3 regions of the Streptomyces sp. NPDC050759 genome follow, and region 2 is predicted to be linked to each of the others. Evidence: riboswitches for the same ligand, from Rfam matches in the RefSeq annotation. Region 2 holds a riboswitch; each other region holds the start of a gene.

The links. Region 2 has a riboswitch for thiamine pyrophosphate ahead of thiC (phosphomethylpyrimidine synthase ThiC). Riboswitches for the same ligand answer to the same signal wherever they lie in the genome.
Region 1: linked by a shared signal. The riboswitch ahead of ACIBJB_RS29610 (thiamine ABC transporter substrate binding subunit) and the one ahead of thiC (phosphomethylpyrimidine synthase ThiC) in region 2 are both predicted to bind thiamine pyrophosphate.
Region 3: linked by a shared signal. The riboswitch ahead of thiO (glycine oxidase ThiO) and the one ahead of thiC (phosphomethylpyrimidine synthase ThiC) in region 2 are both predicted to bind thiamine pyrophosphate.

The regions. Positions count from the first base shown of each region.
Region 1 covers NZ_JBITGI010000011.1:145,407-153,219, reverse strand. Annotated here, with positions in the region: gene pyrH (UMP kinase) at 1-300, shown strand, start outside; gene frr (ribosome recycling factor) at 448-1,005, shown strand; gene ACIBJB_RS29620 (phosphatidate cytidylyltransferase) at 1,005-2,174, shown strand; gene rlmN (23S rRNA (adenine(2503)-C(2))-methyltransferase RlmN) at 2,308-3,414, shown strand; TPP riboswitch at 3,438-3,545, shown strand; gene ACIBJB_RS29610 (thiamine ABC transporter substrate binding subunit) at 3,542-4,612, shown strand; gene ACIBJB_RS29605 (ABC transporter permease) at 4,588-6,258, shown strand; gene ACIBJB_RS29600 (ABC transporter ATP-binding protein) at 6,258-7,283, shown strand; gene ACIBJB_RS29595 (maleylpyruvate isomerase family mycothiol-dependent enzyme) at 7,308-7,813, shown strand, end outside.
Region 2 covers NZ_JBITGI010000005.1:111,615-119,427, forward strand. Annotated here, with positions in the region: gene ACIBJB_RS17025 (LacI family DNA-binding transcriptional regulator) at 1-75, shown strand, start outside; gene ACIBJB_RS17030 (metallophosphoesterase) at 275-1,342, shown strand; gene ACIBJB_RS17035 (hypothetical protein) at 1,536-2,399, shown strand; gene thiC (phosphomethylpyrimidine synthase ThiC) at 2,511-4,289, opposite strand; TPP riboswitch at 4,282-4,471, opposite strand; gene ACIBJB_RS17045 (YibE/F family protein) at 4,543-6,255, shown strand; gene ACIBJB_RS17050 (SsgA family sporulation/cell division regulator) at 6,543-6,980, opposite strand; gene ACIBJB_RS17055 (IclR family transcriptional regulator) at 7,079-7,813, opposite strand.
Region 3 covers NZ_JBITGI010000001.1:136,117-143,929, forward strand. Annotated here, with positions in the region: gene ACIBJB_RS00595 (phytoene desaturase family protein) at 1-1,293, shown strand, start outside; gene ACIBJB_RS00600 (hypothetical protein) at 1,309-2,283, opposite strand; gene metF (methylenetetrahydrofolate reductase [NAD(P)H]) at 2,340-3,263, opposite strand; gene thiE (thiamine phosphate synthase) at 3,387-4,037, opposite strand; gene ACIBJB_RS00615 (Rv2175c family DNA-binding protein) at 4,132-4,503, opposite strand; gene ACIBJB_RS00620 (NAD(P)/FAD-dependent oxidoreductase) at 4,774-5,988, opposite strand; gene ACIBJB_RS00625 (hypothetical protein) at 6,021-6,371, opposite strand; TPP riboswitch at 6,424-6,535, shown strand; gene thiO (glycine oxidase ThiO) at 6,533-7,696, shown strand; gene thiS (sulfur carrier protein ThiS) at 7,693-7,813, shown strand, end outside.

The sequences.
Region 1 (7,813 bases), on a different contig from region 2:
GCCGCGCAGCGCGCCCTGGAGATCGACGCCGAGGCGCTGCTCATGGGCAAGAACGGCGTGGACGGGGTCTACGACTCCGACCCGAAGACCAACCCCGACGCGGTCAAGTTCGACGCCCTTGGATACGGCGAGGTCATCACCCGTGACCTGAAGGTCGCCGACGCCACCGCCGTCACACTGTGCCGCGACAACAAGCTTCCGATCCTGGTGTTCGAGCTCCTGGCGGAGGGCAATATCGCGCGCGCCGTCAAGGGTGAGAAGATCGGCACGCTTGTGGGTGACCAGGACAGCCGGGACTGACCCGGGATACACCCGGTCCCTGACCGGGGGATGGACAATGTCCTGCCGGTCGGGAACCGTGCAGGAAGAAGACGCGACGCAGCCGGCCGCCGCCCCCACGCATATGGAACAGCAGCCGGGCCTACTCAAGACACGCAGGAGCAAGTGGTGATCGAAGAGACCCTCCTCGAGGCCGAGGAGAAGATGGAGAAGGCCGTCGTGGTCGCCAAGGAGGACTTCGCCGCGATCCGCACCGGGCGTGCGCACCCGGCGATGTTCAACAAGATCGTGGCCGACTACTACGGCGCGCCGACGCCGATCAACCAGCTGGCTTCGTTCTCCGTGCCGGAGCCGCGCATGGCCGTGGTGACCCCGTTCGACAAGACCGCCCTGCGCAACATCGAACAGGCGATCCGCGACTCCGACCTGGGCGTCAACCCGAGCAACGACGGCAACATCATCCGGGTGGTGTTCCCCGAGCTCACCGAGGAGCGCCGCCGCGACTACATCAAGGTCGCCAAGGCCAAGGCCGAGGACTCGCGCGTGTCCATCCGCTCGGTCCGCCGCAAGGCCAAGGACGCGATCGACAAGCTCGTCAAGGACGGCGAGGTCGGCGAGGACGAGGGCCGCCGTGCGGAGAAGGAGCTCGACGACGCGACGCACAAGTACGTCGCCCAGGTGGACGAGCTCCTCAAGCACAAGGAAGCAGAGCTTCTCGAGGTCTGATGAACGACTCTTCCTGGGCGACGCCGCCCCACGCCGGGTACTGGGGGCCGTCCGACCAGGGGCCTGCTCAGGGGGCTGACCCGGCGGGTCCCGCGTACGATGCGCATGACGCGCAGCACACTCGGCCCATGCCCATCGTGCCCGACGGACCCGCTGAACCTCGGTACGGCGGCGACCAGGATGACGACCGGGGGACCGCTCGGCTGAGCGGTCCCTTGTTCCGGGACGACCAGTTCCGGGACGAGGCGTTCCGCGACGAGACCACGTCGGCGCAGCCCTACGCGGCGGCGCCGCAGAAGCAGAATCCGGAGCCCATGCCCGACTCCTCGCAGCCGGCGCCCGCGCCGCAGAAGAAGAGCGCGGGGCGGGATCTGGGTGCCGCCATAGGGGTCGGGGTCGGACTCGGTGCGGTGATCATCGCGTCGCTGTTCTTCGTCAAGGCCGCCTTCGTCGGCGTGATAGCGGTCGCCGTCGTCGTGGGTCTGTGGGAGCTGACCAGCAGGCTTCAGGAGCGCAAGGGCATCAAGGCGCCGCTCGTGCCGCTGGCGCTCGGCGGGGCCGCGATGGTCGTCGCGGGGTACGTCAGGGGCGCCGAGGGGGCCTGGGTCGCCATGGCCCTCACGGCACTCGCCGTCCTCGTCTGGCGGATGACGGAACCGCCGGAGGGCTACCTCAAGGACGTCACGGCGGGCGTCTTCGCGGCGTTCTACGTCCCGTTCCTGGCCACGTTCGTCGCGATGATGCTGACGGCGGAGGACGGGGCGGCCCGGGTCCTGATGTTTCTGCTCCTGACCGTCGTCAGCGACACCGGGGCGTACGCCGTCGGCTGGCGCTTCGGCACCCACAAGCTCGCGCCGCGCATCAGCCCCGGCAAGACCCGCGAGGGCCTGGCCGGGGCGGTGCTGTTCGCGATGGTGGCGGGCGCGCTGTGCATGCAGTTCCTGATCGACGACGGCACCTGGTGGCAGGGCCTGCTCCTGGGCCTCGCGGTCGCGGCCAGCGCGACGCTGGGTGACCTCGGCGAGTCGATGATCAAGCGGGACCTCGGCATCAAGGACATGGGCTCCCTCCTGCCGGGCCACGGCGGCATCATGGACCGCCTGGACTCCCTCCTGCCGACGGCTCCGGTGGTGTGGCTGCTGCTGGTGCTGTTCGTGGGCTCCGGCTGACCTGCTTCGCGTGTACGGCTTTCCCGGCCCCCGTCCTGTTCAGGGCGGGGGCCGCGTCGTCAGGTTCTCCCGGCCTTCGGCGTGTGGATCTTCTGGACGCGGCCGCTGAATGATCTGCGACACTGGAACAGTTATGCCTGCACCCGGAGAACTCACTTTCGTCGCCCCCCGCGGAGCCAAGAAGCCGCCGCGGCACCTTGCCGATCTCACGCCCGCCGAGCGCAAGGAGGTCGTGGCGGGGATCGGGGAGAAGCCGTTTCGCGCCAAGCAGCTCTCGCAGCACTACTTCGCGCGGTACGCGCACGACCCGGCGGAGTGGACCGACATCCCGGCCGGCGCGCGCGGCAAGCTCCAGGAGGCGCTGCTTCCCGAGCTCATGACCGTCGTACGGCATCTGTCGACCGACCAGGGGACCACGCGCAAGACGTTGTGGCGGCTGTTCGACGGGACGCTCGTGGAGTCGGTGCTGATGCGGTATCCGGACAGGGTGACCATGTGCATCAGCTCGCAGGCGGGTTGTGGCATGAACTGCCCCTTCTGCGCCACCGGGCAGGCGGGACTGGACCGCAATCTGTCCACCGCCGAGATCGTGCACCAGATCGTGGACGGGATGCGGGCGCTCCGGGACGGAGAGGTGCCGGGCGGGCCCGCGCGGCTCTCCAACATCGTCTTCATGGGGATGGGCGAGCCGCTCGCCAACTACAAGCGGGTCGTCGGCTCCATTCGCGCGCTCACCGATCCCGCGCCCGACGGGCTCGGTCTCTCCCAGCGCGGCATCACGGTGTCGACCGTGGGGCTCGTGCCCGCCATTCACCGGTTCGCCGACGAAGGCTTCAAGTGCCGGCTCGCGATCTCCCTGCACGCCCCCGACGACGAGCTGCGCGACACCCTCGTCCCCGTGAACACGCGGTGGAAGGTGCGCGAGGTGCTCGACGCCGGGTTCGAGTACGTCGAGAAGTCGGGGCGGCGCCTCTCCATCGAGTACGCGCTGATCCGCGACATCAACGACCAGGCCTGGCGCGGTGACCGGCTCGGCCGCCTGCTCAAGGGCAAGCCGGTGCATGTCAACCTGATCCCGCTGAACCCGACGCCCGGGTCCAAGTGGACCGCCTCCCGGCCCGAGGACGAGAAGGCGTTCGTCGAGGCCATCGCCGCCCATGGTGTGCCGGTGACGGTCCGGGACACCCGTGGACAGGAGATCGACGGGGCCTGTGGTCAGCTCGCGGCCACCGAACGGTAGTCTGACGGACGTACGTACATCTTCATATCCGACAGGGGAGCGCCACAGCGCTGAGAGTGCGGCAATCGGGCCGCAGACCCTCTGAACCTCGCCCAGGTCATTCTGGGTAGGAAGTTCGGTCATCACCGTGAACAACAAGAAGTTCTGTGCTGCCGTCGTCGGCCTCGGCCTGGTCACGCTGTCCGCGTGCGGCTCGTCGTCCGACGACTCCGAGAGCTCCGGCTCCAAGAACGTCACCCTCGTCAGCCACGACTCGTGGGCCGTCTCCAAGAGCGTCCTCGCCGACTTCGAGAAGAAGTCCGGCTACCAGGTCAAGGTCCTGGAGGACGGCGACGCCGGGCAGGCCGTCAACAAGGCCATCCTCACCAAGGACAACCCGCAGGGCGACGTCTTCTTCGGCGTCGACAACACCCTGCTCTCCCGCGCGCTCGACAACGGGCTCTTCCAGTCGTACGAGGCCAAGGGCGCCGACCGGATCAAGGCCGGGTACCGGGTCGACGGGGACAAGGTCACGCCCATCGACACCGGCGACATCTGCGTCAACTACGACAAGGCCTACTTCACCGCGCACAAGCTCCAGCCGCCGTCGTCGTACGACGATCTGATCAAGCCCGCCTACAAGAACCTCCTCGTCACCGAGAACGCCTCCACCTCCTCGCCGGGGCTCGGCTTCCTCCTCGGGAGCGCCGCGAAGTACGGCGACGACGGGTGGGAGGGCTACTGGAAGAAGCTCAAGGCCAACGGTGTCAAGGTCGTCGACGGCTGGGAGCAGGCCTACAACGAGGAGTTCTCCGGTTCCGCCGGGGGCAAGAAGGCGAAGGCCGACCGGCCGCTCGTCGTGTCGTACGCCTCCTCGCCGCCCGCCGAGGTGATCTACGCCGACCCGAAGCCGAAGACCGCCCCCACCGGCGTCGCGCAGGGCACCTGCTTCCGGCAGATCGAGTACGCCGGACTGCTGAGCAACGCCGCGAACGCCAAGGGCGGCAAGGCGTTCCTGGACTTCCTGCTCACCAAGGAGTTCCAGCAGGACATGCCGCTCAACATGTTCGTCTATCCGGTCATCGACGGCGCCCAGGTGCCGGACGAGTTCACCGAGTACGGTCCGCAGGCCAAGGATCCCGAGACCATGGACCCGGCGAAGATCGCCGACAACAGGGACGACTGGGTCAAGTCATGGACCTCGCTCGTACTGAAGTAAGGCCCCGCAAGGGCGTCACGAACGCGGCGGCACGGCTCGGGCTGATGACCGTGCCCGTCGCGTTCTTCGCCGTCTTCTTCGCCTATCCCGTCGCCGCGATCGTCGCGCGCGGCCTCGAGACCGACGGGACCTGGCAGTTCGGCCGGATCACCGACGCCCTCACCCAACCGGACATCCGGCACGTCCTGTGGTTCACCACCTGGCAGGCGCTCGCCTCCACCGCGCTCACGCTCCTGGTCGCGCTCCCCGGCGCGTATGTCTTCGCGCGCTTCGACTTCCCCGGCAAGCAGATCCTGCGGGCCGTGGTCACCGTCCCCTTCGTGCTGCCGACCGTCGTCGTCGGTACGGCCTTTCTGGCGCTGGTGGGGCGTGGCGGGCTGCTGGACGACTTGTGGGGCGTACGGCTGGACACCACGGTGTGGGCGATCCTGCTCGCGCACGTCTTCTTCAACTACGCGGTCGTCGTCCGGACCGTCGGCGGACTGTGGGCCCAGCTGGATCCGCGTCAGGAGGAGGCCGCGCGGATGCTGGGCGCGTCCCGGCTCAGGGCCTGGCGGACGGTCACGCTCCCCGCGCTCGGGCCCGCCGTGGCCGCCGCCGCTCTCATGGTGTTCCTCTTCACCTTCACCTCCTTCGGCGTGGTGCAGATCCTCGGGGGGCCGACCTTCTCGACCCTCGAGGTGGAGATCTACCGGCAGACCTCCGAGATCTTCGACCTGTCCACGGCCGCTGTGCTGACGCTGATCCAGTTCGTCGCGGTGGGCGCTGTTCTCGCCCTGCACGCGTGGACCGTACGGCGCCGGGAGACCGCGCTACGGCTCGTGGACGAGTCCCTCACCGCCCGGCGGCCCCGAGGGGCGGGAGAGTGGGGGCTGCTGGCCGGGGTCGTGGGCAGTGTCGCCGTCCTCCTGGTGCTGCCGCTCGCGGTGCTGGTGCAGCGGTCCCTCGACGCTCCCGACTTCGGCTACTACCGGGCGCTGACCCACAGCGACGGCGGGGTCTTCCTCGTCGCGCCGATCGAGGCGGTCGGGAACTCCCTGGAGTACGCCCTCGCCGCCACCGCCATCGCGGTGGTGATCGGGGGCCTCGCGGCGGCCGCGCTGACACGGCGGGACGCGGGCCGGTTCGTGCGGGGCTTCGACGCGCTGCTGATGCTGCCGCTCGGGGTGTCCGCGGTGACCGTCGGCTTCGGGTTCCTGATCTCGCTCGACGAGCCGCCGCTGGACCTCAGGCAGTCCTGGATCCTGGTGCCGCTCGCGCAGGCGCTGGTCGGGGTGCCCTTCGTCGTGCGGACCATGCTGCCGGTGCTGCGGGCCGTGGACCACCGGTTGCGGGAGGCCGCGGCCGTGCTCGGGGCCTCGCCGTGGCGGGTGTGGCGGGAGGTCGATCTGCCCATGGTGCGGCGGGCGTTGCTGATCGCGGCGGGCTTCGCCTTCGCCGTGTCGCTGGGCGAGTTCGGGGCGACGGTGTTCATCGCACGGCCCGACAACCCGACGCTGCCGGTCGCCGTGGCACGGCTGCTCGGACGGGCCGGTGATCTCAACTACGGCCAGGCGATGGCCCTTTCGACGATCCTGATGGTGGTGTGCGCGGTGGCGCTGCTGGTGCTCGAACGGCTGCGGACCGACCGGACCGGGGAGTTCTGATGCTGCTGAGCCTTGAGGACGCGACGGTTCGGTTCGGCGGGCGGGCCGTCCTCGACGGGGTCGGTCTCGATGTCGCCGAGCACGAGATCGTGTGTGTGCTCGGCCCCAGCGGCAGCGGCAAGTCGACGCTGCTGCGGGTGGTGGCCGGCCTTCAACCGCTCGACGGGGGACGGGTCCTGCTCGACGGGCGTGACCAGGGCGGGGTGGCCGCGCACAAGCGCGGCGTCGGGCTGATGTTCCAGGACCACCAGCTCTTCCCGCAGCGGGACGTGGGCGCCAATGTGGCCTTCGGGCTGCGGATGCACGGGGCCGCGCGGGCACAACAGGATGAGCGGGTACGGGAGTTGCTCGACCTCGTCGGGCTTCCGGGTGCCGCCCGTCGGGCTGTCGGCGCGCTCTCCGGCGGTGAGCAGCAGCGGGTCGCGCTGGCCCGCGCGCTCGCGCCCCGGCCCCGGCTGCTGATGCTGGACGAGCCGCTCGGACAGCTGGACCGCTCGCTGCGGGAGCGGCTGGTCGTCGAACTGCGGGAGCTGTTCGGACGGTTGGGCACCACGGTGCTCGCGGTCACCCACGACCAGGGCGAGGCCTTCGCGTTGGCCGACCGGGTCGTGGTGATGCGGGACGGGCGGATCGCCCAGTCGGGTACGCCTCTCGAGGTGTGGCAGCGGCCGGCGGACGAGTTCGTGGCCCGCTTCCTCGGCTTCGAGAACGTCGTCGAGGGCACGGTGGCGGGTGAGGTCGCGGACACGGTGTGGGGAAAGGTTCCGGTGCCCTCGGGAGCTGCCCAGGGGGTCAGGAACGTGCTGGTGCGGCCGGCGGGAGTGCGGCTGAAGGCGGCCGACGAGGGCCTGAGCTGCACGGTGACCGCGCGGACCTTCAAGGGCACCCATGTGGCCGTACATCTGCATCCTCGGGAGGGTGACGGGCCGCAGTTGGAGGCCGCGTGCGCTCTCCGTGCGGCGCCGGAGGTCGGGGACACGGTCGGGGTGGAGTTCGACCCGGCCGAAATCGTCGTGCTGGACTGACCGGGCGGACATAGGGTGCGGGGCATGACCCTGCTCGCACATGACCGGTACTGCGACGAGATCGCTCACCAAGTGGGCCTGTTGAGGGACGTACTGACGTCCGGGGCCGACCTGTCCGTGACGGTGCCGACCTGCCCGGAGTGGTCGCTGGAGCAACTGGTGCGGCACACCGGGGGCGCCCTGCGCTGGGTGGAGCTGATGGTGCGGACCCGGGCCCAGCAGGAAGTGCCTGAGGACCAGGTGCCGTTGGGGGAGGGGCCCGAGGACGCCGGGGCGCTGGACGCCTGGCTCGCGGAGACGGGGAAGATGCTCGTCGCCACGCTTCGGGAGGCCGGGCCGGATGCCAAGGTCTGGTCCTGGGCCGGGATCCCCACCTCGGGCTTCTGGGCCCGCAGGATGGCACACGAACTCACGGTCCACCGTGCCGACGCCACGCTCGCCGCCGGACAGCCGTACGAGGTGGCCCCGGAGATCGCCGCCGACGCGATCGACGAGTGGTTGCAGATCGTGGAGTTCGCACAGCGGACCAT
Region 2 (7,813 bases):
ATCGTGCGCACCTCCTCCCAGCGGCGAGCCCCGCGCACGACGGTCAGCTCACCGCGGTCGCCCGAGGAGAAGTAACAGGAAGCGGCCGGGCGAGGGTCCAAGCCCGGCCAATCGGGGCGAATGCCGCGGTGAACGGGAGTCTTGCTCCGATTCACTACCCCTGGGTCATCACACGGCGCGATCCGCATTCCTATGATGGGCCCACGACACCGCGGGCCGCTGCGACCAGGCAGTCCGAAGCGGTGCAGATGCGGCGCGATGGTGGAGGGGTCTGATGACTCAGGGGGCCGGTCAGGGACCCGAGGTGGAGCGCACGGCGGTGCTGCGCGACTTCCGGGTGCCCGCGTACGTCAACGAGACCGGTCCGTACGGCCACAGCACGCACCCCGGAGACGTCGTACCGGCCGCCGAGGAGGCCTACCCGGAGGGGTACACCCCCACCGAACAGGACCTGCCCGTCATCCATCCCGGTGACGACGAGCTCCAGGCGGCCGCCGACCCCGCGTCACAGGCGGTGGACGGTCCCGGCCCGCTGTTCGTCGTCGGCGACGTCCACGGCTACCTCGACGAACTGACGTCCGCACTCCAGGAGAAGGGCCTCGTCGACGCGGCCGGCAACTGGTGCGCGGGCACCGCCCGGCTGTGGTTCCTCGGCGACTTCACCGACCGCGGGCCCGACGGCATCGGCGTCATCGACCTCGTGATGCGGCTGTCCGCGGAGGCCGCCGCGGCCGGCGGCTACTGCAAGGCCCTCATGGGCAACCACGAACTGCTGCTGCTCGGCGCCAAACGGTTCGGCGACACCCCCGTCAACTCCGGCGCGGGCACCGCCACCTTCCAGGCGGCCTGGCTGCTCAACGGCGGACAGAAGACCGACATGGACCGCCTCCAGGACCACCATCTGCAGTGGATGGCACGGCTGGACGCCGTCGAGGAGGTCGACGGACATCTGCTCGTCCACTCCGACACCACCGCCTACCTCGACTACGGCGACTCGATCGAGGCGGTCAACGACACCATCCGCGAGACCCTCACGCGCAACGACGCGGACGAGGTGTGGGATCTGTTCCGCAAGTTGACCAAGCGTTTCTCCTTCCGCGACGAGGGCGGCGCCGACCATGTGCGTTCACTGCTCGACACGTACGGCGGCATCCGCATCGTTCACGGCCACAGCCCGATCCCCTATCTGCTCGGCGAAGTGGGTTCCGAGGACGACGAGGACGAATCCGGTCCGGTGGTCGAGGGACCGCACGTCTACGCCGACGGACTGGCCATCGCGATGGACGGCGGGGTGACCATGGCCGGAAAACTGCTGGTCCAGCAACTGCCCCTGGATATCTGAACGTTCGCGGGGCAGTCGTTCCCGCAGGACGGACCGACCGTCGACCGCGCAGGCCAGAGGCCAATTTCTGGAAACCCCCTGTCACCCTGTGCCGTCACCGCTCTACCATCGGCTTATCCGTAGCAGGCTCCCCTCCGTTTCTGCCCGACGGCTCGTTGGCATGCGAGCCCCAAGCCCTACGGAGCATCGGGGGATGCACATGAACAGCGTTCCGCAGCACCTGCACAGCGAGGACCGCCAGGAGTACGAGCGGATCCTCGATGAGGCGCTGCGCTCCGCACCACACCGTCCCGAACTGGCCGCTGTCGGACAGCGGCTGAATCCCGAACAGCTGCGCACCATGGCGCTCAACGCCACCGCACTCGTCACGGCGGCCGCGGCGACCGAGTACCAGCACTACGTGAAGGTCCGCGAGGAACAGCGCCGCCCGGCGGCGCCGTCCACCCTGTCGTCCGTGCATGAACCCGGTCCCGCCGAGTCGGGCACGGGTGCGATGGGGCTCGCCACCACCATGGGAGAGGTCGCCGAGACCGCCGGTGCGGGCGCCGTCGCCGTCGCCGCGGTCCTGACGCCCGTCCTCGCCGGAATAGCCGCGGCGATCTTCCTGCTCGTGGGTTACATCCTCCAGATGCTCAGCCCACCGCCGGCGTTCGCCCACGCCATGATCACCATCGGATGGGTGTTCGGTGCCCTGACCGCGGCCGCGATCCTGGTCGCCGCCGTCGGGCTGCTGCTCACCGCCCTGCGCAACCGGCCCTCGCCGGACGCGGGGTACGGCGAACTGAGCGAGGAGGTGGCACGGGCCAGGGACGCCTGGCGCGAGGCCCTGCTGGAACGGGGCATCCTCCCCTTCCTCAGGGAGGCCCTGGCCGACCCCGGCACCGCCGCACTGCACCACACGGCTCCGCCCGCACCGACCAGCCGGATGCCCAGCCTCGGCTACGACCGCCCGGGCTTCAGCAGCCCGGACGACGGAGCGTCCGGTGCCCGCCCGAGCTTCAGCAGCCCGGACTACACCAGCCCGGACTTCGGGGGGCCGGAACACCAGCCGGAGTAGCACCCGGCACAGCCCCTCGGCTTGCGCCCCCACCACGGGGAGCGCAAGCCGAAGACCCGGCCGCGGGCCCACCGCCGACGATTCGCCACGCCCGTCGGCGATTCGCCCATGTCAGTCCGTGATCGGCAAATACACCCGGTTGCCCGCCGCCGCGAACTCCTTCGACTTCTGGGCCATGCCCTCCTCGATCTCCCCCTGCCTGTCGCCGTGGCGGCGGCGGATGTCCTGGGAGATCTTCATCGAGCAGAACTTCGGCCCGCACATGGAGCAGAAGTGAGCCGTCTTGGCCGGTTCGGCCGGGAGGGTCTCGTCGTGGAACTCGCGGGCCGTGTCGGGGTCGAGGGCCAGGTTGAACTGGTCCTCCCAGCGGAACTCGAAGCGGGCGTCGGAGAGGGCGTCGTCCCACTCCTGGGCACCGGGGTGTCCCTTGGCCAGGTCGGCCGCATGGGCGGCGATCTTGTAGGTGATGACACCCGTCTTGACGTCGTCCCGGTTGGGCAGGCCCAAGTGCTCCTTGGGCGTGACGTAGCAGAGCATCGCCGTGCCCCACCAGGCAATCATCGCGGCGCCGATGCCGGAGGTGATGTGGTCGTAGGCCGGCGCGACGTCGGTGGTCAGCGGGCCGAGCGTATAGAACGGAGCTTCATCGCAGATCTCCTGCTGAAGGTCGATGTTCTCCTTGATCTTGTGCATCGGGACGTGCCCGGGGCCCTCGATCATGGTCTGTACGTTGAAACGCTTCGCGATCCGGTTGAGTTCCCCGAGCGTGCGCAACTCCGCGAACTGTGCCTCGTCGTTGGCGTCCGCGATCGAACCGGGCCTGAGGCCGTCGCCCAGCGAGTACGTGACGTCGTAGGCGGCGAGGATCTCGCACAGCTCCTCGAAGTTCTCGTACAGGAACGACTCCTTGTGGTGCGCGAGGCACCAGGCCGCCATGATCGAGCCGCCGCGCGAGACGATGCCGGTCTTGCGGTTGGCCGTCAGTGGTACGTACGGCAGGCGCACGCCCGCGTGGACCGTCATGTAGTCCACGCCCTGTTCGGCCTGCTCGATGACCGTGTCCTTGTAGATCTCCCAGGTCAGCTCCTCGGCGCGGCCGTCGACCTTCTCCAGCGCCTGGTAGAGCGGCACCGTGCCGATGGGGACGGGGGAGTTGCGCAGCACCCACTCGCGGGTGGTGTGGATGTTGCGGCCGGTGGACAGGTCCATGACCGTGTCGGCGCCCCAGCGGGTCGCCCAGGTCATCTTCTCCACCTCCTCCTCGATGGAGGACGTCACCGCGGAGTTGCCGATGTTGGCGTTGACCTTCACCAGGAACCGCTTGCCGATGATCATCGGCTCGATCTCCGGGTGGTTGACGTTGGCCGGCAGCACCGCGCGACCCGCCGCGATCTCCTCGCGGACGACCTCGGGAGAGACGTTCTCCCGGATGGCCACGTACTCCATCTCCGGTGTGATCTCACCGCGACGGGCATAGGCGAGCTGCGTGACCGCGTTGCCGTCACGGCTGCGGCGCGGCTGGCGTGGCCGCCCCGGGAAGACCGCGTCGAGGTTGCGGAGGCCACCCCGCGGTGAGGTGTGCTTGATCCCGTCGTCCTCGGGACGCACGGGACGTCCCGCGTACTCCTCGGTGTCCCCGCGGGCGATGATCCAGTTGTCCCGCAGTGGCGCAAGGCCCCGTCGGACATCCGTCTCGGTGAGCGGATCGGTGTACGGACCGGACGTGTCGTACAGCGTGACCGACTCCCCGTTGGTGAGGTGCACCTGGCGAACCGGCACCCGCAGATCGGGGCGCGAGCCCTCGATGTACGCCTTGTGCCAGCCGATGGACTTCCCGGCCTCCCCGTCGAGCTGATCGGAGGCAGGCGTGCGCGCGTCCTTGATGGTCATGAGACCTACTCCCTACGCCGGCATTACCCGGTAACAGGTTCGGCGGTCGACGCAGCGGTTTCCGTCTGCCGACGTTTCGTGGGGAACGTCACTCGCTTGAGATGACGTTCCACGTGAAACATCGCTGGGACGGAGGTCAGCGCCCTCTCAGCCCGGTGCTCCGAGCTCCCGCGTGTACAAAGGTGGCTCCACGCTAGCGTCAATTCGGGCGCGGTGAACAGAGGGCCCCTGTCGTTCTTGCGATGATCGGTCGGTGACCACGACGCATCAGCCCCCGTACCCGCCTCCCGAGCCTCCGCGCCGGCCGGGCTCCGGAAACGGCCCCCGGCTCGGTCCCGGCAACGGCTCCCGCGGGGGCTACGGAAACGGCGCCGCCGACGGCTGGCACGAGCACGGCGGGCACGGTGGACAGGGCTACGGGTATGGGCCCGGAGCCGGTGGTGAAGGCCAGGGCGGTGGCGGTGACCTGGGCGGCGGCCAGGGTGGTGGTCAGGGCGGCGGGGGCCGGAGCAGTGGTGACGACCATGGGCACGAACCCGGCGACGGACACGGGCACGGACACGGGCGAGGGGGCGGTTCCGGGTCCGGCAGCGGTGGCGGGCACGGCCACAGTCACAGCCACGGACCGGCAGCTCCCGTCTCCAAACACCTGCGCAAGGTCATCGCGGCGATCCTCATCCCGTTCGGCGTAGCCGTGGTGGTGGGGCTCGCCGTGCTGTGGCCCGGCGGAGCCCCGGCGCACCAACGCACCGGGGTCGGCTTCGACCGGCAGACCCAGCAGGCCACGGTCAGCAAGGTCGTGAGCGTCAGCTGCAAGTCGGTGAACGCCTCGGGGGAGGCCCCGACCGGGGACACCTCCACGGCCGAGGGCTCCTCCGCCGAGCAGCAGGCGAACGGCACCTGCAAGAAAGCGACGATCCGGGTCGACACCGGCAACGACAAGGGCCGCACCTTCACGGAGATCGTCCAGCCGGACCAGTCCCGGCAGTTGCACGAGGGCCAGAAGGTCGTGGTCGCGTACGAGCCCTCGGCCCCCAGGGATCTGCAGTACTCGGTCGCCGACGTGAACCGCAGGCTCCCCATGGGGCTGCTCGCCGGCATCTTCGCGCTCGCCGTGGTGATCGTCGGGCGAATGCGCGGCGTCATGGCGCTGGTCGCGCTGGCCATCAGCTTCCTGCTGCTGAACTTCTTCGTCCTGCCCGCGATCCTGCAGGGCTCGAACCCGCTCCTCGTGGCGGTGGTCGGGTCCAGCGCCATCATGCTGATCGCCCTCTACATGTGCCACGGTCTGTCGGCCAGAACCTCCGTGGCGGTGCTGGGCACGCTGATCTCCCTGATTCTGATCGGCATCCTCGGATCGCAGTTCATCGGTTGGGCCGCTCTCACGGGCAACACGGACGACAACACCGGGCTCATCCACGGGCTGTATCCGTCGATCGACATGAGCGGCCTGCTGCTCGCCGGCGTCATCATCGGCTCGCTCGGTGTCCTCGACGATGTGACGGTCACACAGACCTCGGCCGTCTGGGAGCTGCACGAGGCCAACCCGACGATGGGCTGGCGCGGGCTCTATCGCGCGGGTATCCGGATCGGTCGCGACCACATCGCCTCCGTCGTCAACACCCTCGTCCTCGCCTACGCGGGTGCCGCGCTGCCGCTGCTGCTGCTCTTCTCCATCGCGCAGTCCAGCGTGGGGACCGTCGCCAACAGTGAGCTGGTGGCGGAGGAGATCGTGCGCACGCTGGTCGGCTCGATCGGCCTCGTCGCCTCGGTTCCGGTCACCACGGTCCTCGCGGCCCTGGTGGTCTCGGCGGACCGGCCGGAGGCGGAGGCGGTGGGTGCGGGAGCAGGGGGTGCGGGAGCAGGGGGGTCCGTGCCCGTACCGGCGACAAGCGCGAGCGCGGGTACGGCCGACAGCCGGCCGGCAGTGGCACGCAGTGGCAAGGGGCGGCGGCGCAGGCGCTGAGATGGGCCCGGGGGCCAAGTGGGGGCTGGGGCGCGTCTGATGGCGCTCTCCGTCGGACGGGCACCGAGTGACCGATCTGCCCCACGCGGGGCGTCTCATGAGGCGCCGACTGCTCCGTCAGGCCCACCCACTCCAGCGCGAGGGCGACTTCGAGACTCGCCAGAAGCACCCTAGGGCTCCCCGGTGCCCGAGCGTCCGTGCGTGCCCAGTGTCCCGCAGCGGCAGAAGCGTTCCTGCGTCCTCCCGCCTCACGAGGAAGCGTGCCGTCACCTCACTGCCGTAAGGCGTCAGCCCGCGCTCTGTTCCTCCGCCAGGATCCGGTCCAGCGCCTCGTCGAGATGGGTGTCGAAGTCGGCCAGGGCGGCCTCCTGCCCCAGCGGCACCAGCTTGTCGGTGCGGTCGAGGAACGCGATGACCGGCGCCGTCGACGAGCGGAACAGTGCCTGATCACCGCCGACCTGAAGCCTGATCAGGACGTCGCCCAGCAGGTCGGAACCGGCGGGCGAGACCCGCACGTCGCCCTCGCCACATGGCCGGCCCACCCCGTCGATCAGCAGCTCACGGCCGAAAGCCCAGGTCACCGGGTCGTCGCCCGGGAGATGGAAGGTCAGCCGGACTGCGTACGGATCGCAGGCCTCGTAGCGCAGTTCCACCGGAATGCGGAAGGAGAGTTCCTCCGAGACGAGAAAGCTCATCATGACCTCTGCCTGTACGGACTCGCGCATCGCCTACCCCGTCATCTGCCTTTGTTGGCCGGGAATGATCCCTCTGACACTGGTGGCATCTTGCTGAACGTGCACGACAGATCACAAGGAGTGAGTTTTCAGATACTGATAGAGATCGCCAGCGAGCCCATCAGTCGCCCGATTTCCTCTTGCAGTTGCTGGGTTGCGGACAACAACCGGTCCGCCTGATGGGCGGGCAGGGAGATGGCCATCGTTGCCGCGGCGTTACCCAATGTGATCGGAATGGCCGCGCACACCGTCCCCAGCGCGTACTCCTGACGCTCGATCACCGGCTCCATCCGCGCGGTCCGTTCGAGACGCCGGAGCAGGCTGTGCCCGTCGCGCACGGTGTACGGGGTGATGGACTGCACGGGGTACCGGTCGAGGTGGTCGCGCCGGGCCTCGTCGTCCAGCTGGGCGAGGAGGCACTGTCCGATCGCGTGCGCGTGCCCGGTCTCGCGGAAGTCGGCCCACTCCTCGACCGCCGGGTTGCCGGGGCTGTCGGAGACGCAGAGGACCTCGATCTCGCCGTTCCGGTACTGCGCGTAGTACACCGGCACGCCGATCAGATCGCGCCAGTGCGCGAGCGCCTCGACAACGGTGCTGCGACGTTTCTGCTCGGCTCCACTGCTGCTCAGCCGCTCGGCCGCCTCGCCGAGGAAGAACAGGCCCTTGTCGCGGCGCAGATAGCCCTCGTGCACGAGGGTGCGCAGCAGGTGATACGCCGTGGGGAGCGCAAGCCCGGTCTCGCGGGCGAGTTGTTTGGCGGGGGCTCCGTGCTCGTGCTCCGCGACGGACTCGAGCAGGCGCATCGCACGCTGGACGGACCCGAT
Region 3 (7,813 bases), on a different contig from region 2:
GGCAAGGAGCCGCTGGAGTCGGTCGTCGAGCTGATCCAGGTCGACCCGTCGTCACGGCACGTCTTCACGGACGGCACCGAGGTGTCCCTGCCGAACGCCTCGCGCGCGGGAGTGGTCGCCGCACTGGACGAGGCCCTCGGCGCGGGCGCGGGCGGACGCTGGGGCGACTTCCTCATCCGGGCCCGCGAGGCCTGGGACCGCACCCGCAGGCCGCTCCTGGAGGAGCCTCTGTGGCCCAACTGGCAGGTGCTGCAGCGCGAGCCCTACCCCGCGGTGCCGCACAAACGGCTGCTGCGCACCCGACGGGCCTGCACGTTGCACGAGATCGGCGCCTGGGAGCTGCGGGACCCGCGGCTCGCGGCCCTGCTGTACGGCCATGCGCTCGCCCACGGCGTCGACCCCGGTACCGCACCGGCGAGCGCGGCCGTCCTGCCGTACATGGAGCACGCCTTCGGGACCTGGTATGTCCGGGGCGGCATGCGGGAGTTGGCGCGGGCGGTGTACGAGCGGTGCGTCCAGCGCAAGGTCGAGTTCCACTTCGGTGCCGAGGTGACGGGCGTCCTGGAGAAGGACGGTCGCGCGGCGGGTCTGGAGCTGTCCGACGGGGCGGTCGTGGAGGCGGACACCGTCGTCGGCACCGGACCCTGGCGACTGCGCGGGCTCGTACCGGGTCGTGAGCTCTACGGCGCGAAGGACGTCCTTCCCGACGCCGAGGACCTGCACCCCGGCCGGGTCGTCGTGTGCCTCGCCCTGCGCGGAGCGCGGGAGCCGGACGCCGTGCACCGCACGGTGGTGTACGGCCCCGAACCGGAGGGCGAGTTGGACCTCTTCGTGCACGGGGAGACGCCCGACCCCACGGTCCGGATCGACCGGCCGGACGACCCCGCCCTGCGTCCCGACGCGGACCACGAGTCCGTGGTGCTGTCGGCGACCGTGCCCAGCGGTCTGGGCCACGACTGGGCCGCGCCGGGAGTCGTCGAGGCCTTCGCGGACCGGATGGTCGCGGCCGCCGACCGGGCGATTCCGGGCTTGCGTGAGCGGATCCTCTGGCGCGACGTACGGACGCCCGTGCACACCGAGTGGGAGACAGGAGCCGTCGGCGGCGCCGTTCCGCCGCCCGCGCTGGCCGGCGGCGAGGGCACCCTGCACCCGTCCAACAGCACGGCGATACCTGGCCTGTTCGCGGTCGGCGGCTGGTCACACCCCGGCGGGGGCCTCCCCCACGCGGGCATGTCGGGCTCGCTGGTGGCCGGACTGGTCGTGGAGGGACCGGAGTTTCGCGGTTCTCAGTGACGGAGCCGCGCCGCGTCAGAAGCGGTACTGCTCGTCGTACCCCTGGCCCTGGTTCTGCTGCCCCTGGCCGCTGTTGTCCTGGTAGTACCCCTGCTCCTGGGGGAGTTCGCCGCCGTAGGACTCGTCGGTGCGCTGCTGCGGCACCCACACCCCGCCGGCCGGGGTCTCTCCGCCGTACGTCCCGCCGTACTGGTCGTAGCCCTGCTGGACGAACTGCTGCTGGCCGCCGTAGGAGGTGTCGTACGACCCCGCGCCATAGGTCTGGGTGCCGATGTACGGGTCGGAGTAGGCGGCGTACTGCTGCTGCCCGGTCTGGTCGTAGCCGTACTGCTGCTGGTCGTAGCCCGAGTAGCCGTCGTAGCCGTAGGTCTGGTCGGCGGCGGCCGTCGCGTACTGGTCCTGGGCCTGGCCCGCGGACGCGTAGGACTGGTCACCGGCGTAGGAGGAGTCGTTGTATATGCCGTAGGAGCCGGTGTCGTCCGGCAGGGGCTGCGGCTCGTAGACCGAGGTGGTCTCGGCGGCCGTGGGCGCGGCGGAGCGCGCGGGCGTGAAGACGTCGTCGCGGTCGTAGTCGTCGTGGCCGTAGCCGGAGGTGTCCGGCCGGCCCTGGTCGTACCCGGCCTCGTCGCCGTGGGCCGCCTCACCCGCCTCCAGGTCGGAGACCTCCAGGGCGGGCTCCTCACGGCCGCGCTCACGACGGCTCTTCTTGCCGCCGGTCAGACCGCCCAGCGCGGCCGGCGGGTTGACCGCCCAGCCCTGCTCGAAGCCGCGGCGGAACGACAGCGTGACGTAGGTCTGGCCGACCGCGAAGGCGATCGCGCCCAGCCCGATGACGACCACCGACGGCATCAGCACGCCGAGGACCACACCGAGGAAGCCGACGAAGGCGAGCAGCCGCCAGCGCAGCCGTGCCTTGTACTGCAGCAGCACCTCGCCCAGCAGCCACAGCGCGACGATTCCGAACGCGATGTAGAGGACCGTCCAGCCCATGTACGCCCCTCTCCCAGTGACCGCTACGCAGTGTGTCGTATATCCGTGCGGCCGGTCTAGGCCTGCGGTGGATGGTGCAGACCCAGGTTTTCGTAGATTTCCAGGGTCGCCGTGGAGTTGTTGAGCGTGATGAAGTGCAGTCCGGGCACTCCCTCGGACAGCAGCCGGGCGCAGAACTCCGTGGCGAACTCGATTCCGATCGAGCGTACAGCGGTCGGATCGTCCTTTGCTGTGAGGATCCGCTCTTTCAGGACGGAGGGGATGATCGCGTTGCTGAGCTGTGGTAGCCGCTCCAGCATCCGTACGCTGGTCACGGGCATGATCTCGGGGATGACGGGGGTCGCGCAGCCCGCCGCGTGGACTCGGTCACGCAGCCGCAGATAGGACTCCGGCTGGAAGAACATCTGGGTGATGGCGTAGTCGGCGCCGGCGCGGCACTTGTCGACGAAGTGCGTGACGTCGGCGTCCCAGTCGGCCGAGCGCGGGTGCATCTCCGGGAAGGCCGCCACGCCGACGCAGAAGTCGCCCGACTCCTTGATGAGCCGGACGAGTTCGGCGGCGTAGGTCAGGCCCTGCGGGTGCGCCACCCACTCGGCCATCGGGTCGCCGGGCGGGTCGCCGCGCACGGCCAGGATGTTGCGGATCCCGGCGTCGGCGTACTGGCCGATGATGTTGCGCAGTTCCGCGACGGAGTGGTCGACCGCGGTGAGGTGGGCGACCGGGGTCAGGGTGGTGTCCGCGACGATCTGCTGGGTCTCCTTGACGGTGCCCGCGCGGGTGGAGCCGCCGGCGCCGTAGGTCACGGAGACGAAGTCCGGGGCGACCGCCTCGACCCTCCTGAGCGCGCTCCACAGGTTCCGCTCACCCTTGGGGGTCTTCGGCGCCGAGAACTCGAAGGAGTACGTCGTCTTGCCTGCGGCGAGCATGTCACGCACCGTGCGTGCGCGGTCAGTCCTGGTGGATGCGGTTCCTAGGGCCATACCCGCAGGTTAGCCAGGGGGGAGCGGTCGCCCAACCGGATCACGGAAATATGCCTGTTTTGTCGACTTGTTGTCCACCCCTCGGACACCGGGCCGATCATGCGACCGGCGAATACCGGCCCCTTACTCCGTGTCACTCAACCGCTTGGCGAACTCCGCGGCGGCCGCGCCCGGGTCGTCCGCCTCGGTGATCGCCCGGACGACCACGACCCGGCGGGCACCGGCCTCCAGGACGTCGTCGAGGTTACCGAGGTCGATGCCGCCGATGGCGAACCAGGGGCGGTCGGTGCCTAGGGCGGCGGTGTACCGGACCAGGTCGAGGCCCGGGGCGTGCCGGCCTGGCTTGGTGGGGGTCGGCCAGCAGGGGCCGGTGCAGAAGTAGTCCACGCCGTCCTGGACCGCGGCCGCGGCGGCCTCCGCCTCGGCGTGCGTGGAGCGGCCTATGAGGATGTCGTCGCCGAGGATCGCGCGGGCGGCGGGGACGGGCAGGTCACCCTGGCCGAGGTGCAGCACACCGGCGCCGGCCGCGTGGGCGACGTCGGCCCGGTCGTTGACCGCGAGGAGCTTGCCGTGCCGCGCGCAGGCGTCGGCGAACACCTGCAGATGTTCCAGTTCCTCGGCCGCCTCCATGCCCTTGTCCCGCAACTGCACGATGTCGACGCCCCCGGCCAGGACCGCGTCCAGGAACTCGGCGAGGTCGCCCTGCCGCTTGCGGGCGTCCGTGCAGAGGTAGACGCGGGCGTCGGCGAGCAGGTCACGGGTGGTGTCGGGCATGCGTGAGTCTCCCCCGGGTTCGGTGGCGTACGGGCCGTGCCGGACCGTGGCCGTGGCCTCGGCGGTCACGGCCCGTACGCCGGTGTGGTTCGGATCAGACGGCGAGCGCCTGGGCGCGGCGCTTCACCTCCGTGCCGCGATTCTCGCTCAGGGCCTGCGCGGGGGTGCCGGGCAGGCTCTCGTCGGGCGTGAAGAGCCACTCCAGCATCTCTTCGTCGGTGAAGCCGTCGTCCCTCAGGAGCGTCAGGGTCCCGGCCAGGCCCTTGACGACCTTCTGCTCGGCCCCGTCGATGAAGGCGGCGGGGACGTGCAGCGCACGGTTCTCACCACGGCGTACGGCGATGAGCTGGCCGTCCTTGACCAGCTGCCGCACACGCGTCACCTCGACATCGAGCATCTCTGCGATGTCGGGGAGGGTGAGCCAGGCGGGGACGAGAGCATCGATCTTTGCGTCAATCTCGGTCACGGGATTAAGCGTGCCATCCCGCACTGACAGTCGGAAGCCGGGGCGCCTCCGGCGGGGGAACGGGGGGCATGATCACCGGCTGCCGACCGCCATAGAACCAGGCGATCCCGGTCGCTGGAGCCATGCGGACCCGGCCGCCGAGACCAAGCGCGCCCCGGTCACCAGAAACCGCGCGCGCCCCGGTCACCAGATTCCGCACCCCGGCCGCCAAGGACCGGCGGAGTCCGCCCGGCCGGTCGCGGCGGGCTGCCCGAGCCGCCGGGCTGTCTCCTACGCCGTCGCCGCTTTCAGCGGCCTCGCCGGGTCCGTCAGCAGTTCCGGGTTCATCTCCGTGCCCGCCTCGATCAGGCGGCGGCCCTGGGCCAGGTCCCGGGGCCGGCCCACCGCCAGGAGGGCCACCAGGCGGTTCTCGCGCAGCCAGCACACCGTCCAGGCGGGGCCCGACGGCTCGCCGCGCCACAGCGTCGTGTCGGCGGACGCGTGGTGGCCGGCGTACTGGACGAAGCGGCCGAACTGCTCGGACCAGAAGTACGGGACGGGGTCGTAGACCATGCGGGTCTCGCCCAGGATGTCGGCGGCCACCGTGCGGGGGCCCTGGAGGGCGTTGTCCCAGTGGTGGACCAGCAGGCGCTCGCCGTACCTCCCCGAGGGGAAGGAGGCGCAGTCGCCGACCGCGTAGACGTCGGGCGCGGACGTGCGCAGCCGGTCGTCGGCGACGACCTCGCGGTGGGCGCCGAGTTCGATGCCCGAACCTGCGAGCCAGGCCGTGGCGGGCCGGGCGCCGATACCCACCACGACCGCGCCCGCGGCCACCCGGGAGCCGTCGTCCAGGACGACCGCGCCGGGCTCGACGCGCTCCACGCGCGCGTGTGTGCGCAGCACGGCACCCGCGTCGGCGTACCAGGAGGTCATCGGCGCGGCCACCTCGGCGGGCAGCGCGCCCGCGAGCGGCCGGTCGGCGGCTTCCACGACCGTCACCGCGCAGCCCGCCTCGCGCGCGGCGGTGGCGAACTCGGCGCCGATCCAGCCCGCGCCGACGACCACGATGTCGTGCTGTCGGGCGAGCACGGGGCGCAGCCGTTCGGCGTCGTCCAGGGTGCGCAGCAGATGCACGCCCGGCACACCCTCCGTGCCGGGCAGCCGGATCGGTTCGGCACCGGTGGCGAGGACCAGGACGTCGTACGGGACAGGCCCGGCTTCGGTGTCCAGTTCGTGCGCTTCGGGGCGTACGCCCAGCGCCTCGCGGCCGAGCAGCAGTTCGATGCCGAGGGCCTCGAAGTCCACGTCGAAGGCGGAGTCCTCGGCCTTGCCGAGCAGCACGGCCTTGGACAGCGGCGGACGGTCGTACGGCTGATGGGGCTCCGCGCCGATCACCGTGACCGTGCCCTTGAATCCCTGTTCGCGCAGGGCGACCGCGGTCTGCACGCCGGCCATGCCCGCGCCGACCACGACCACCCGCCGCTGCGCCTGCGTCTGCTCGCTCATTTGATCACCCTAGTCACCTGACAATCCGTCAGTCAGGAGTCGTGCTCAGTGACCTGTTCCACAACACTCGTACCGCTGCCCGGCTGCGACTCCCACTCCCACGTCTCCTCCAACCGCAGCCGGCCGTCGACAAGCTCCACGACCGTCGAGACGCAGTGCCCGGAGGATGTCGTTCCGTCGTGCTTCAGCTGCACGTACCTGAAGTCGAGACGGTCCCCCGCGCGCGTGCCGACGAGATGTCCGCGTACGACGTCACCGCCCGCGTACTCGGCCCAGATCTCCCCGTCCTGCTCGTGGTAGGTGAACCGGGTCCGTGTACCCACCTGACCCGGTGCCTGATCGGCGACCGGGGCGAGGACGAGGCCGTCGAGCGAGCGGGGCATGGCGGAAGGCTCCCTTACAGAGGCGCACGGGCACGGGCTAGGGTGGCCAACGTAGAGCACTCGCGGGAGCCCGGACGCACCGGGCTGAGAGGGAGGCTGGCGGCCTCCGACCGTACGAACCTGATCCGGGTCATGCCGGCGAAGGGAGGGGCTGGACGCCCATGTCCTCACGTACGTCAGACGTCCTCGTCGTCGGGGGCGGCATCATCGGCCTGGTCACGGCCTGGCGGGCCGCGCAGCGCGGGCTCACCACGGCCGTCGTGGACCCCGAACCGGGCGGCGGGGCCGCCCAGGTGGCTGCCGGGATGCTGGCCGCGGTCACCGAACTGCACTACGGCGAGCACACCCTGCTGGGGCTGAACCTCGCCTCGGCCCACCGCTATCCCGACTTCGCGGCCGAGCTCACCGACCTGACAGGCCTCGACCTCGGCTACCGCCGCTGCGGCACACTCGCCGTGGCTCTGGACGCCGACGACCGCGCCCACCTGCGCGAACTGCACGCGTTGCAGCGGCAGTCGGGGCTGGAGTCGGAGTGGCTGTCCGGCCGGGAGTGCCGACGCCTGGAGCCGATGCTCGCACCGGGGGTGCGGGGCGGACTGCGGGTGGACGGCGATCACCAGATCGATCCACGGCGGCTCACGCGCGCGTTGCTGGCCGCGTGCGAGCAGGCGGGTGTCGTCTTCCACCGCGCGTGGGCCAAGGGCCTCCGGGTCGCAGGGGACCGGGCCGCGGGGGTCACCACGACCGACGGCGACGAGCTGGGCGGGGGGCAGGTGGTGCTCGCCGCCGGAAGTCTCAGCGGCCGCCTCGAAGGGGTCCCAGCGGATGTCCTGCCCCCGGTACGGCCCGTGAAGGGCCAGGTGCTGCGGCTGACCGTGCCGCCGCGCAGCGCGCCCTTCCTGAGCCGCACGGTGCGGGCCGTGGTCCGCGGCAGCCAGGTCTACCTGGTGCCGCGGGAGAACGGCGAGCTGGTGATCGGCGCGACCAGCGAGGAGCTGGGCTGGGACACGACGGTGACCGCGGGCGGGGTGTACGAGCTGCTGCGGGACGCCCACGAACTGGTCCCCGGCATCACCGAGCTGCCGCTCACGGAGACCCGCGCGGGTCTGCGCCCGGGGTCCCCGGACAACGCCCCGCTGCTCGGACCCACGGAACTGACCGGGCTGGTGCTCGCGACCGGCCACTACCGCAATGGCGTGCTGCTCACGCCGATCACCGGGGACGCCATGGCGCACGTTCTGACGACGGGTGAACTCCCCGATGTGGCCCGCCCGTTCACCCCGAGGCGATTCGCCGCCACGGAACTCCTGGAGCAGCCGGCATGAACATCTCCGTCAACGGGGAGACCCGGGAGTTCGCTCCCGGCACGGCTCTCGACACCGTCGTGCGGGCGCTGACGCCGGCGCCGTCCGGGGTGGCCGCGGCGCTCAACGAAACCGTCG